One region of the Otoolea muris genome, then DNA from elsewhere that is predicted to be linked to it. Evidence: a T-box and tRNA genes for the amino acid it is inferred to sense, from the RefSeq annotation. Region 1 holds a T-box; the other holds one or more tRNA genes.
What was found. The T-box of region 1 lies ahead of pheS (phenylalanine--tRNA ligase subunit alpha). A T-box ahead of a tRNA ligase gene usually reads a tRNA of that ligase, here a tRNA-Phe.
Positions count from the first base shown of each region.

Region 2: it has a tRNA-Phe gene. The T-box ahead of pheS (phenylalanine--tRNA ligase subunit alpha) is inferred to sense a tRNA for this amino acid. The anticodon was not compared.

Region 1 is NZ_CALPCY010000033.1:2,754-9,882, reverse strand. It holds gene pheT (phenylalanine--tRNA ligase subunit beta) at 1-2,109, opposite strand, end outside; gene pheS (phenylalanine--tRNA ligase subunit alpha) at 2,218-3,237, opposite strand; T-box leader at 3,413-3,652, opposite strand; gene NFS31_RS28365 (DUF6783 domain-containing protein) at 3,749-3,835, shown strand; gene gatB (Asp-tRNA(Asn)/Glu-tRNA(Gln) amidotransferase subunit GatB) at 3,932-5,368, opposite strand; gene gatA (Asp-tRNA(Asn)/Glu-tRNA(Gln) amidotransferase subunit GatA) at 5,370-6,851, opposite strand; gene gatC (Asp-tRNA(Asn)/Glu-tRNA(Gln) amidotransferase subunit GatC) at 6,867-7,129, opposite strand, start outside.
Region 2 is NZ_CALPCY010000004.1:160,889-168,017, reverse strand. It holds gene NFS31_RS04805 (hypothetical protein) at 1-83, shown strand, start outside; gene NFS31_RS04800 (hypothetical protein) at 103-597, shown strand; gene NFS31_RS04795 (IS30 family transposase) at 875-1,936, shown strand; tRNA gene NFS31_RS04790 (tRNA-Phe) at 2,267-2,339, shown strand; tRNA gene NFS31_RS04785 (tRNA-Gly) at 2,361-2,431, shown strand; gene NFS31_RS04780 (hypothetical protein) at 2,797-3,087, opposite strand; gene NFS31_RS28205 (helix-turn-helix domain-containing protein) at 3,538-3,693, opposite strand; gene NFS31_RS04775 (LysR family transcriptional regulator) at 4,146-5,075, shown strand; gene glsA (glutaminase A) at 5,116-6,036, shown strand; gene NFS31_RS04765 (alanine/glycine:cation symporter family protein) at 6,057-7,129, shown strand, end outside.

The DNA of each region.
Region 1 (7,129 bases):
CGCAAATTCCAAAACAGCCGGTATATCGATCACGGCGATATACGCGCGCTCCCCGATCTTATAGGCATCCGCCACATCCGGGTGCAGCTCGCCCAGATAGCCTACGGCTTTTTTTCCATAGAGAATCTCCGCCTGGCGGCCCGGGTGGAGAAACGGTTTTCCCGCGTCCGGGTTATAATGCGGCTTTTTCCTCATCCCGGCCCGCTCGAAGAATTCCTCGGCCACGCCCTTCATGGTGTAAAAATCCCCCTCCCCGTACATACCGAGCGTGAACTGGACGCGCTCGTCGGGCAGTTTTGTAAGGGGAAGCTCCTGCGGGAGATATACAGTCGCCATCTCATAAAGCCGCACATCCCGGTTCCGGCGGTTGTAGTTCGTGGACAGGGAAGTCAGCATGCCGTTTAGCGGCAGGGTGCGCATGACGCTGAAATCCTCGCCCAGAGGATTTGAGATGGGGATCGCCCTGCGCAGGATGTCATCCTTTTCCAGAAGCAGACGGTCAAATACCCTGGGGCTCTCAAAGGAATACGTCATGCTCTGGGAGAAGCCGCAGAACTCGGCAATCTCCCTGGCGATCTCTTCGATCCGCATTTTAAAGGAGAGCTTCCCGGTCGTCGCCTCTCCGGAGGGCAGGGTTGTCGGAATCCGGTCATAGCCATAGAAACGGGCGGCTTCCTCCGCCAGATCGGCCATGCGGCAGACATCCTGTCTCCAGCTCGGCACGATGATTTCATTTGCGGCGGCGTCATAGTCCAGATCCACGCGCTTAAAATAGCCGAGCATGGTATCCGCGTCAATCTCAATGCCCAGAAGGCGGTTGATCTTCTCCGGCTCAAAGGGAACGCGTTTTCCCTGGCGCTTTACGGGATAGATGTCGATCATGCCGCCCACAACCTCCCCTGCGCCGAGCTCCTCGATGAGCTGGCAGGCGCGGTTCACGGCCTCTTCCGCCGTGTTGGGATCCAGCCCCTTTTCGTATTTCCCGGAGGCGTCGGTGCGCAGTCCCAGCCGTTTGGCGGAAAGGCGGATATTCGTGCCGTCAAAGCAGGCGCTCTCAAATACCATGGTCTTTACGTCATCCGTAATTTTGGAATTCTCCCCGCCCATGATGCCGGCGATACCGACCTCCTTTTCGCCGTCGTTGATCATCAGGACGCGGCTGTCTAAGCGGCGCTCCTGGCCGTCCAGGGTCTGGAAGGCGTCGCCGTCTTTTGCGCGTTTAACGATAATCTCATGGCCGCTTAAGGTGTCATAGTCAAATGCATGCATAGGCTGGCCGTATTCCTCCATCACATAGTTTGTGATGTCAACGATATTGTTGATGGGACGGATCCCGCTGGCTGCCAGGCGGCGCTGCATCCACGACGGGGACGGGGCAAGCCGGATGTTCTTGACCATTCTCGCGCAGTAGCGCGGGCACAGCGCCGGATCCTCGACGCTTACCTTCAAATAGCTGTGGATATCCTCGCTGTTGCCGGTCTTTGTGACAACCGGCGGGTGAAACGCCTTGCCAAAGGTGGCGGCCGCCTCCCTGGCGATGCCGATCACGCTGTAGCAGTCCACGCGGTTGGATGTGATCTCATACTCAAACACCGTGTCGTGAAGGCCCAGAAGCGCTATGGCATCCTCCCCGGGGCGGGCCGTTTCCGGCAGGATGTAGATGCCCGATTCCGGGGCGTCGGGATACATCTCGCGGCTGCTTCCCAGCTCCTCAATGGAACACATCATGCCGCACGATTCCACGCCTCTGAGCTTCCCTTTCTTAATCTTTACGCCCTCTTCCGGGAGCGGGCCTCCGTCATGCCCTCCGGCGACCCGGCCTCCGTCTAAGACCACCGGGACCATGTCCCCTTCCTTCACATTGGGCGCGCCGGTCACGATCTGAACCGTCTCATTTCCGATGTCCACCTGGCAGACGATCAGCTTATCCGCGTCGGGATGGCGCTCGATGCGCTCGATCCGGCCGGCCACGATGCGTTCCAGATTTTTGTCCAGGCGCTCGCAGCCCTCTACCTTTGTCCCGGTCAGCGTCATCGCATCCGTATATTCCTCGGGCGTGACATCCAAATCAGGGACATATGCTTTGATCCATGATAATGCTGTATTCATAATAAAATAGCTCCTTTTCGCCTTTTTGCACGGTTCTCCAGCCGTCCGGGCCTGTAAACGGCTCCGGGCGCTGTGTTGCCGTATCATTCCATTTCTTTTGCAGCAGCTCTAAAACTGCGTTAAAAACCGTATATCATTCTCGTACAGCAGCCTCATATCGTCGATCTCATATTTCAGCAGGGCGATGCGCTCAAGGCCGACGCCGAAGGCAAAGCCGGAGTAGCTTTCCGGATCAATGCCGCACATTTCCAGGACATGGGGATGCACCATGCCGCAGCCCAGTATCTCGATCCAGCCGGAGCCTTTGCAGAAGCGGCAGCCCTTTCCGCCGCATTTAAAGCAGCTCACATCCATCTCCGCGCTGGGCTCTGTGAAGGGGAAATGATGCGGACGGAATTTTACCCGCGTATCCTCCCCGAACATCTCCCTTGCAAACTCCGCGAGGGTTCCCTTTAAATCGGAAAATGTGATGCATTTGTCAATCACCAGTCCCTCTACCTGGTGGAAAGACGGGGAATGCGTGGCGTCCACCTCGTCGGAGCGGAACACGCGCCCCGGGGCGATCATGCGGATCGGGAGCTTCCCCTGCTCCATGACGCGCGCCTGCACCGGGGAGGTCTGGGTGCGCAGCACAATGTCTTTATTAATGTAAAATGTATCCTGCTCGTCCTTGGCCGGATGGTTGGCCGGAATGTTTAATTTTTCAAAATTATAGAGATCATACTCGATCTCAGGCCCTTCCACCACCTCATAGCCCATGCCCACAAAGATGCGCTCCACCTCTTTTAAGGCAATCGTATTCGGATGGCTGTGCCCCACGCGGCTTTTCTTTGCCGGAAGCGTGACGTCAATCACCTCCCGCTTTAACTGCTCCTGCCTTGCCCGTCTGGCAAGGGCAAGCCTTGTCTCCTCTAAGCGCGCTTCAATCGCCGCTCGCGCGTCGTTTACCATCTGGCCAACCCTGGGCCGATCCTCGGGGGCTACGTTTTTCATGCTCTTTAACACGCTGGTCAGCTCGCCCTTTTTTCCAAGATACGCGACGCGGATCTCATTGAGCTTCTCCAGCGCGTCGGAAGCCTCAATCTGCTTTAACGCTTCTTCTCTGATTCTTTCCAACTGCTCTTTCATGGTTTCTCCTTATTCGGCAAAATATGGTTTGGGGGCGGCATCTTTCCTCTGCACGGGCCTGTGCAATCGGGCAGGGAAGAGCCATCTTCCCCTGCCCGCGCGCGGGGCGCCTGCAGCAAAGCTGCTAAGTTCCTTACGCACCCCTGCGCATAAAAAAATCCCGTCCCCCTGCTTCGCAAGGGACGGGACGTCTGTCTCGTGGTACCACCCTGATTCCTGCCCCGTAAGGACAGGCACTCTTCTTATACGTAACGTGTACGATCCGTCACAGCCTACTGGATACGCAGATCCGTGTTCAGCCATGCAGCTCCGGCGGGAAATTCGCGCTTTACCTGAACTTGAAGAGACTTTCAGCCGGTGATCCCCTCTCTCTGTAAGAAACGTAAAGCCTTACTGACGCCTTCACAGCTTTTTGACAGTTTGTTGAAACTTAAAACTTATTTTAATCACAAATCCATGGTTTGTCAATACCCTGCTGCTGTTTTTGATTCCCGCGGACAATGTTAAGTGAATCTGGCACGAATATACCGCGAAGTGGGGCGTGCAGATGCCAGGAATGAATTTTCAAACACGCTCTAGCGGTTTTTTTCGAGCTTAGTACCGCTGCGCTTTTCTCTGAGCGGGAGCGGGGGTTCCCTATGGATACGATATCTGGCTCTGGCGGCCCTCCCACACACCTTCCCCCAAACACATATCACCCCTTCAGCCGCTCCGCCAAAATCTCATTGACCTTAGCCGGATTCGCCTTCCCCTTCATCCCCTTCATAACCTGCCCGACCAGAAATCCCATGACCTTGGTCTTCCCGGCCCGGTACTCCTCCACGGTCTTCGGGTTCGCCTTAAGGGCCGCCTCCACCGCCTTTTCAAGCGCCTCGTCGTCATTGACCATCAGAAGTCCGTGCTCCTTTACATACGCTTCCGGATCCCGGTCCCCGTCGAAAACAGCCTCCAGTACCTCCCTGGCGGTGTTTAGGTTTATCCTTCCCGCCCCGGTCAGCGTGATGAGCTTTGCCAGATGTCCCGGCGAGAGCACAAGGTCTTCCGGCCCGATCCCGCGCTCCTTCATCAGGCGGCTGACATCCCCGATCAGCCAGTTGGCGGCCTTTTTCGCGTTTTTACAGAGAGCCGTTGTCTTTTCAAACAGCTCCGCCGTCTGCCTGGAGCCGGTGAGAAGGCGGCTGTCGTACTCGGACAATCCGTATTCCTCCTGATAACGCCTCATTTTGTCCGGCGCAAGCTCCGGAATTCGGCCCCTCACAGCCTCCAGCCATGCGTCGTCAATGTAAATCGGCGGCAGATCGGGATCCGGGAAATAGCGGTAATCCTTTGCGTCCTCCTTGGAGCGCATCGCATACGAGTATTCCTTGTTGTCATCCCATCGCCTTGTCTCCTGGATAACCGGCTTTCCCTCTTCCAGACGCTCGATCTGGCGTTTTGTCTCGCCCTCTATAGCGCGGGTAATGGCCTTAAAGGAGTTCAAATTTTTCATCTCTGTCCGCGTGCCGAGGACATCGCTGCCTTTTTCCCGCACGGATAAGTTGACATCCGCGCGCATGGATCCCTCCTGAAGCTTGCAGTCCGATGCGCCCAGATACTGGATCAGCAGGCGCAGCCGCTCTAAATAGGAAATGACCTCGTCGGCGTTTCGCATATCCGGTTCGGATACGATCTCAATCAGGGGAACGCCGCTGCGGTTGTAATCGACCAGGGAACAGTCCTCCCATTCATCATGAATCAGCTTTCCCGCGTCCTCCTCCATGTGGATCTCATGGATACGGATCCGTTTCTCCCCGCCCGCTGTGCCGATGGCAATGAAGCCGTCGCGGCAGATGGGCAGATAGAGCTGCGAGATCTGATAGTTCTGCGGATTGTCCGGGTAAAAATAGTTTTTGCGGTCAAATTTACAGAACTGGTTGATCTGGCAGTTGGCGGCCAGGCCCACGCGCAGCGCCAGCTCTACCACCTGTCTGTTGAGTACAGGGAGGGAACCCGGCATGCCGGTACAAACCGGACAGGTATGCGTATTGGGCGCGCCGCCAAAAACTGTGGAACAACCGCAAAATATTTTTGTGCGGGTGGCCAGCTCTACGTGAACCTCCAGGCCGATGATGGTTTCATATTCCTTTCTCATGTCACATTCCCTCCTTATCCCTGATCGGCAGGCGCCATCTGCCCCGGATCTTTTCATAGGCAGAGGCGGCCCGGAACAGCTTTTTCTCCTGGAAGCAGTCTGCCATGAGCTGCATGCCCACCGGAAGGCCCGCTTCGTCCGTCGCGCACGGAAGGCACAGGCCCGGCAGGCCCGCCAGGTTGGCGGATACGGTATAAATATCGCCCAGGTACATTTTCATGGGATCCTGCAGGCTCTCCCCCAGCGCCGGGGCCGTGGATGGCGCGGCCGGGCCCAGTATGATATCAAACCGCTCAAAGGCCCTGTCAAAGGCTTTTTTAATCAGCGCCTTGGCGCGCAGGGCTTTTAAATAGTAGGCGTCGTAGTAGCCGGAGCTCAGGACAAAGGCGCCGAGCATGATGCGGCGCTTCACCTCCGGTCCAAAGCCCTCGGAACGCGTCTTTTTATACATTTCGTGCAGATCCTCATACTCCCCGGCCCGGTAACCGTATTTAATCCCGTCAAAGCGCGAGAGGTTGGAGCTGGCCTCCGCGGAGGCGATCACATAGTAGGCCGGGATCGCGTACGGAACCATGCCCAGATCAAAGTATTCCACGCTGGCCCCCTGCTCCTTTAATCCCTCCGCGCCGGCCAGCACGGCTTTTTTCACACCCTCGTCCAGGCCCTGCCCCAGATAGTCGGACGGGATCCCGATCCGCAGGCCCTTTGCCTCCCCGGTTAAGGCTTCTGTGAAATGGTAATCCTCCCTGCAGATGGAGGTGCTGTCTTTTTTGTCATAAGAAGCCAGGATTTCCAGCAGGGCCGCGCAGTCCGCCGTATCCCGCGCAATAGGCCCGATCTGGTCCAGGGAGGAGCCGTACGCGATCAGCCCGTAGCGGGAAATGGTCCCGTACGTAGGCTTGATGCCCGTCACGCCGCAGAAGGAGCTCGGCTGGCGGATGGAGCCGCCCGTATCGGAGCCAAGCGCATAAAACGCCTCCCCGGCAGCCACGGCCGCGCACGAGCCGCCCGAGGATCCGCCCGGGACATGCGTCCGTTTCCAGGGATTCTTCGTGGGCCCGAAATACGAGGTCTCCGTCGTGCTGCCCATAGCAAACTCATCCATATTTGTCTTTCCGAGAATCACGGCCCCGGCAGCCTCAAGGCGCGCGACCGCCTCCGCGGAGTACGCCGGCACAAAATCCGACAGGATCCGCGAGCTGCACGTCGTCCTCATGCCCTCGGTGCAGATATTATCCTTCACTGCCGCCGGCACGCCCGCCAGAGGGCCGGCGAGCGCGCCGCTGTCGATCTGCTTTTGGACCTGTCTTGCCCGGGCGAGGGCCTTTTCCTCCTCAATGCTCACAAAGGCGTGGATCTGCGTTTCCTCCCTCTGTATCTGTGTAAGGCACGCCCTCACCGCCTCCTCGGCGGACACCTCTCTTTCCTGTATCTTCTTTCCCAGCTCCAGCGCTGTCATCTGTGCAATATCCTGCATATTCATCCAACCTCCTTCCCGCTATTCTACGGTGCGCGGAACTTTATACTGGCAGTCCTTCTTCTGCGGCGCATTCGCCAGCATCTGCTCCGACGCGTCGCTGTTTGTCACCTCATCCTCACGGAACACATTTTGGATGGAAAATACATGCGACATGGGCGCGACCCCCTCTGTGTCCAGCTCATTTAGCATGTCGATATACGTAAGCATCCGCCCCATATCCTTCTTCGCCGCTTCCCGCTCCTCTTCTGAGAGGGAAAGCTTTGCGAGGATTCCCACATATT
Region 2 (7,129 bases), on a different contig from region 1:
TTAAACAACGTGCAAAAGCGGCAGGGCAGAGCATAAGCGAATATATAAATACCGCTATTGCAGAGAAAATGGCTAAAGATTAGAAAGTGAGGTTTATTTATCATGGGTAAAAAGAAAATGGTACTTTATGGGGCGGCTGCGCTATTTGCAGTAAGTGGAGTGGTGGCGCTGCCGTCTGGAAATATTACGGGCGGTATCGGCTGCATAGTGATTGCTGCGGTATGTTTTCTGCTGGCACGCAAACCAGCAAAAGAGGCAGCAAGGCAGCAGGCAACACCAAGGGCAACGGGAGCGCCTGCCACTGGCAGCAGAATTGCGGAAACCATACGCACGAAAGTAGTAGGCGTGACATACCAGAACGACGACGGTGAAAGCAGGCAGGATATATTAAGCCGTATGACTGGCGACGAGGAAATAGAGGTAGAGAAAACCACATATAACGGAGAGCCTGCCGCATATGTAAAATGGGGAAATAAAATATTGGGGTATTTATCGGCAGAACTGGCAAAGGATTTGGCGGCAAAGTATCCTAATGCCCGCTATACCGCAGAAATACTGGAAATTTCTGGGGGGGGGGGTACAGACGTTTGGGTGTAATATAGAGCTTGACGTTATTGTAGAAGAACAGCAACGTAGTCAGCGTACAGCGGGCGAAACGATAGTATATATAGACCGCAGCAGTAAAAAGTACCATAGTAAGCCTAATTGTTCTGGAATGAAAAACCCAAAGGGCATACCGCTAAGCCAAGCAAAGAAAAAATACACAGCTTGTAAGAAATGCTGTAAATGAGCTATGAAATAAGAGCCGCAGACTTGTAAAAGAGTTTGCGGCTTTTCGTCGTATATAGACCACAACGAAAGAGAGGCAGAAACAATGGCAAATAAAAAGGGCAGCCACCAGCTGACAAGGGCAGATAGGATAAAGATAGAGGCGCTGCTAAAAGAGGGATTAAGCAAGGCAAAAATAGCAGCGCATCTGGGAGTACACCGCAGCACTATATATAATGAGCTGAAAAGGGGAGAGTACGAACACCGTAATAGTGACTGGACGACAGAAATAAGATACAGCCCAGACATAGCACAGGAAAAGGCAGAGGAAAATTTAAAGGTAAGAGGCACACAGCTTAAAATAGGCAACGATATTGCATATGCAAATTACATAGAGGACAAGATAGTAAACGAGGATTACAGCCCAGCAGCAGTGCTGGGAGAGCTTAAGGCGCAGGGTAGAGAGGGAGAATTTAATACTACCGTCTGCGTGGCTACTCTTTACAGCTACATAGATAAGGGCGTTTTCCTTAAGCTGACAAATAAGGATTTACCAGTAAAGAAGAATAAAAAGCGGGGCTATAAGAAAGTACGCAAGCAGCAGGCACGGGCAGCAGCAGGCGACAGCATAGAAAAACGCCCAGAAGAGATAGACAAGCGGGAAGAGTTCGGACACTGGGAAATGGATAGTGTAATAGGCAAGCGGGGAGTATCTAAAAACGTGCTGCTGGTACTGACGGAAAGAAAGACACGGGACGAGATTATATTTAAGCTGCCAGACCATACGGACGAGGCGGTAGTAGCGGCGCTGGATAGATTAGAGCGCAAATATGGTGCGGATATGTTTAAGCAGATATTTAAGACAATTACGGTAGACAACGGCAGCGAGTTTGCAGACGTGAACGGCTTAGAGCGTTCTATACTGGAAGAGGGAGAAAAGAGGACACATTTGTATTACTGCCACCCATATAGCAGCTGGGAGCGTGGCACGAATGAGGTAACAAATAAAATGGTGCGCCGCAAAGTGCCAAAGGGTACAAACTTTGACGATAAGACCGACGAGGAAATAGAGAAAATAGAGGGCTGGATAAACGGCTACCCACGCAGGATACATGGCTACCGTTCTGCTGGGGAGCTTTTCACAGAAGAGCTGGAAAAGCTGGCTTAATATCAGATATAGCGACTTTGAGAGGCTGGCAGCAGTGGCAGCCTTAAAGCTGCGCCCATTCCAGCAAAAGGGAGTTTACAAGGCGGGCGCACTCTGGTATAGTAAGGGTAGCACATCTGCTGTATTTCATTCTGTATAGTTAAATTCTACAAAATACCCACTACCCAATTAGTAAATATGCCGAAAGTGAAAAATTGTTCAAAAAAAGGTTGAAATTTTTAAAAATCTATAAAATTTCAAAAAACACTTGACATTTTCTTTAAGATAAAGTAAAATGATTAACGTCGCTGGAACAGTGCAGCGGGTAGGAATCAAAGGATTTCTCAGGATGCCCAGATAGCTCAGTTGGTAGAGCAGAGGACTGAAAATCCTCGTGTCACTGGTTCGATTCCGGTTCTGGGCATTAGAATTTTATATTTATTATGCGGGTGTAGTTCAATGGTAGAACACTAGCCTTCCAAGCTAGATACGTGGGTTCGATTCCCATCACCCGCTTTTTCGACGCAACCTTGTAAGTACAGGATTTTCCTTGTAGTTACAAGGTTTTTTGGTGTCTGTTATGGGAAAATATAAACATATCTTATCCTCAAATACAAAGCTTTTTTGGGGTATGTATCACACGAAATCACATGGTTTTTATTCCCCTAAAATGCGCATTGATTTTTTAATCCTGTTATTTCAGGTCCGGAAATCTTAATTTGACAAATCATCCAAGCGGGCACACAATATACGTAACAGGAGAACCGTTGGCCAGATCAAGCCTGGCCTCCTTTCTTTCGTCCGGCGGCTGACATAACACCCCAACGGTTCCCCGGTTAAGCATAATATATTGTCATGGTGCGGTCATTTAAAATTTTGTTCTATGCAATTTCTTCAATCCGTTGTTTAATCCGTCGAACCTCATTTTCCAGACGGTTCACCCGGAGCAGAAGCATTTCTTTTTCAGCCTCCACTTTTAGGGCGTCATCAAGTTTTCGGGAGAGGTCAAGGTGGCCTTCGGCGATAATATGGATTTCCTTGTTGGTTTCATTTTCCAAGGTCATTTGAACTTCTGTTACTTTTGTCTCCATCTTATCGAGTCTTTCGTGTATAGGCTTGTTTGTCTCCTTTACGATTTCAGCTATCATTTCCAGATCTTTTTTCTCTAACATCTTTTTATCCTCCTTCAGTTTTGGTTTTATAAGGCCCCTCAGGCTTCCCATCATTTTTCTCTTTCAAAGAATGATTAGATTTTCTCAATAACAGCAAGCGCTGGTTCAAACATAATTCTATAGGTTGTGGATAATTTCTTCAGCAGGAACGCAGGTTTTCTATAAAACAACAAAAATCTTGTTAAAAATAAATCCGGCTCAAAGGCGCTTAAACTATCGCTCTGTTACAGTTTAACTGCCGGGGATTTCCCGGGGCTCTTCAGGTTTTTTTGTTGCTTTTTTTACCCGTTCGGTTTCCCTCTCTATTATGAGATCGACGGTTTCTCTGCCGTATTGGTCCAGGTTACGATATTTTTTTATATGTTCATATTCTGAAGGTTTTAATTTATATGAATAAAGAGTTTCCTTATCTTCTTGAAGGCCATAAATAAAATCAGCGGAAACGTTAAATTATCTGCAAATCATTTTTATAAAATCAGAATTCGGTTCCCTGACTCCGACTTCATAATTATTATATGTTGTATATTGAATCCCTATAAATTCGGCAAACCTTTTTTTGTTCAAACCGGTTTGCTCCCGTATTTCGCGTAGTTTATCGTTTATCATCATGTCTCTCCTTTGTATGTTTATGATATTACACATTTTGTAGGATGTCAATCTGATAGCATACAAAACAGGAATTTAGCTGTATATGAAAATGTGGAACTTTAAGAGAAGGTTCCACATTTTTTTGCGCAGCCCATGCAAAGGAACACGCCGCCAAAGCAGAGCTTTTGTGAGCGCTTTGAATCAGACAGGAAGGAGGCATTCTTTCCTGCCCGATTTAAAACAGAAATAGTATATCAAACCAATCGCCAACGCCTCTTCTTGTCAAAACCCACAAAAAAAACGCAAAAGGCACACGTTATTATAGCTTTTTGTATATATCCGATAGTTGTAATTGCACTATCAAGTTGATAGTGTTTTTTCGGCAAAGGTGCTACAATAATTTCAGATGTTTTGCTGATGGAAAAGGATATCGTTAAAAAGGTGAGGAAAAATCGAGGGGGGGGGGTATCATGAAAGGCGATGTCAACATCCGGCATCTGGAATATTTTACGAAGGTGGCGAAGCTGGGCTCGATTAATAAAGCGGCCCAGGCGCTGTTTATTTCTCAGCCGTATCTGGGGAAGATTATCCACGATTTGGAGGAAAATCTGGGGGTGCGGCTTTTTAACCGGAGCCGTTCGGGGGTCATTTTGACTTCTGAAGGATTGGAGTTTCTGAGGCGTTCGGAGCGTGTGCTCAAGGAGCTGGACGGCCTTTGGTTCCGCGAGGAGAAAGAGGGGGAGGTGAAAGATCCGCTGGCTGTGTCAATGACGCGCTTTTCGCATATCATGGAAAGCTTCAGCGAGGTAGTGATGCGCCATAAGGACAGGCCGTCCTATTCGCACCGCCTGTATGAGGGAAATTCCGATGAGGCGATAGAAGATGTGGTTTCCGGGCGTGTGAATGTGGGCGTGTTTCATTTTGACAGCCGTAAGAGGAAGGAGATGACGGAGCAGCTTGAGGAAAAGGGGCTGGAGTATCACTTTCTGGCCAATGTGGAGCCGCATATTGTGATTTCCAACAAGCATCCGTTGATTTTGCAGAACCGCCCGGTAAATCTGCACACCCTGGCGGAGTATGGTTTTTTGTGGTATCTGGGCCAATGCGATGATTATATTTATGAGCTGTTGGGGAACTGCAGCCCGGACGTGGAAAAGATGCGGTCAAAGATTATCTACCTGACCAGCCGGGCGACGCTGATGTATATGATCTCAGTGAGCGACTGCTACAGCATCGGCATCCATGATTTCGCATTGCAGGAGGCGTCCTATCAGGCGACATCGATACCGATTCAAAACAGCGGGTTTATGCTGGAATTTGGTTATGTCATGCCTGCCGGGGCTCAGATTACTGATATTACAAAGGAATTTATCTATGATTTGAGACGGAGGCTGTCTTAAATGGCTGTCAGACTGTTTTAAAATGTGGGGAGGTTAAGCAATGGAACTACAGATAGTAGAGCAGGCGGTCGCAGCGGCGAGTGACAAGACCTGCGAGGGAAAGGTTGCAACGTATATCCCGGAGCTGGGAAAGGCGGACGGCAGCCGGGTAGGCGTAAGCGTATTTTCCAGATCCGGAGAGAGGCTCTCGGTGGGAGATACAAAAACGCGTTTCAGTATTCAGAGTATTTCCAAGGTGATCAGCCTGGCTGTGGCTCTGGAGCTGTGCGGGTTTGATATGGTGTTTCAGAATGTGGGCATGGAGCCCTCCGGCGATGCGTTTAATTCCATGGTAAAGCTGGAATATGCGCACAGCGTGCCGTATAACCCGATGATTAATGCAGGGGCCATTGTGATTGCGAGCTATCTGGCGCGGCGGATTTCATTTGAGGAGATGATGCGGACCAGCCGGTCGTTATGCCTGGATCCGGACATTGTTCTGGATGAAAATGTATACCGGTCGGAGATGTCGAACATTTCCAGGAACCGCGCGATTGCATATTTGCTGGAAAGCAAGGGGTACATAGAAAAGGATGTGGAAAAATGCCTGCATTTTTATGTTAAAATGTGTTCTCTGAGCGTGACGGCAGAGAGCCTGGCCGGCCTGGGGCTGGTTCTGGCCAATGACGGGATCCATCCGGCGACAGGGGAACGGCTTTTACAGGAGCAGACCGTCCGGGTGGTAAAAACGATTATGCTGACCTGCGGGATGTACGACGGTTCAGGGCAATTTGCAGTGCGTGTCGGTATCCCGTCTAAGAGCGGCGTCGGCGGAGGCATCCTGTCCGTGATTGACAGGGAAATGGGAATCGGAATCTACGGCCCTGCCCTTGACGATAAGGGGAACAGCGTGGCAGGACGGTATATTCTGGAATATTTGTCTGAAAAATGGCATCTGCATTTATTTGACAACAGAAAATAAAAATAAGGGGAATGTTTAGTATGATGGATTTATATGGAAAACTGATAGGACAGCTCAGCAATTATCTGTACGGCTATATCCTGATTGTTCTGCTGCTCGGCGGAGGTATTTATTTTACGATCCGGACAAAGGGCGTGCAGTTAAAGTATCTGGCGGAATCGCTCCGTATTGTGCTGGAGCCGGCGGAGGACGGAAAGGACTCGATTTCCTCGTTCCAGGCCCTGATGGTCTCCACCGCGTCGCGCGTCGGCACCGGAAATATCGCGGGTATTTCAACGGCGATCTGTATCGGCGGATCAGGCGCGGTATTCTGGATGTGGATGACTGCGCTCTTAGGCTGCGCGACGGCCTTCCTCGAAGGCACGCTGGCCCAGATTTACAAGCGCCGCGCCGAAGACGGAAGCTGTTACGGCGGCCCGTCCTACTACATTGAAAGCGTGCTTCACAACAGAAAGCTGGGCGTTGTATACGCTGTGTTCATGATTCTCACCTATATGATTGGCTTTAACCTCGTGGCATCGTTCAATATCGTCGATTCCTTTAAGGTATACAGCTTCTTTACCCCGGGTATCACTCCGTGGATCATCGGCGGCATCATTGCGCTGATATTCGGCATCTGCATCAGCGGAGGCGGAAAGCAGATTGCAAAGGTGACCGGTTTCCTGGTTCCGGTGATGGGCGTTCTCTACATCGCGGCTGCCCTGCTGATCATTGTGATGCATTTAAACCGCATTCCGGCCGTGTTTGGAAGCATCTTTGCAGGCGCATTTGATTTTAAAGCCATCTTTGGCGGTTTTTCGGGTTCTGTTATCATGCTGGGTATTAAGAGGGGCCTGTTCTCCAACGAGGCAGGTGTCGGAGCGTCCGCGACAGCCGCCGGCTCTGCCAGCGTGTCCCACCCGGTAAAGCAGGGGCTTGTACAGGTTCTGTCCGTGTTTATTGATACGATCGTAATCTGTTCCGCAACCGCGTTTCTGCTCCTTTGCTCCGGAGTAGAGCCGGAGGCGGAGATGGCTGGCATGGCCTATGTACAGACAGCGATGTCAAATGTATTCGGCAGCTTTGGAGTGGTGTTCATCACGGTTGCCCTGAA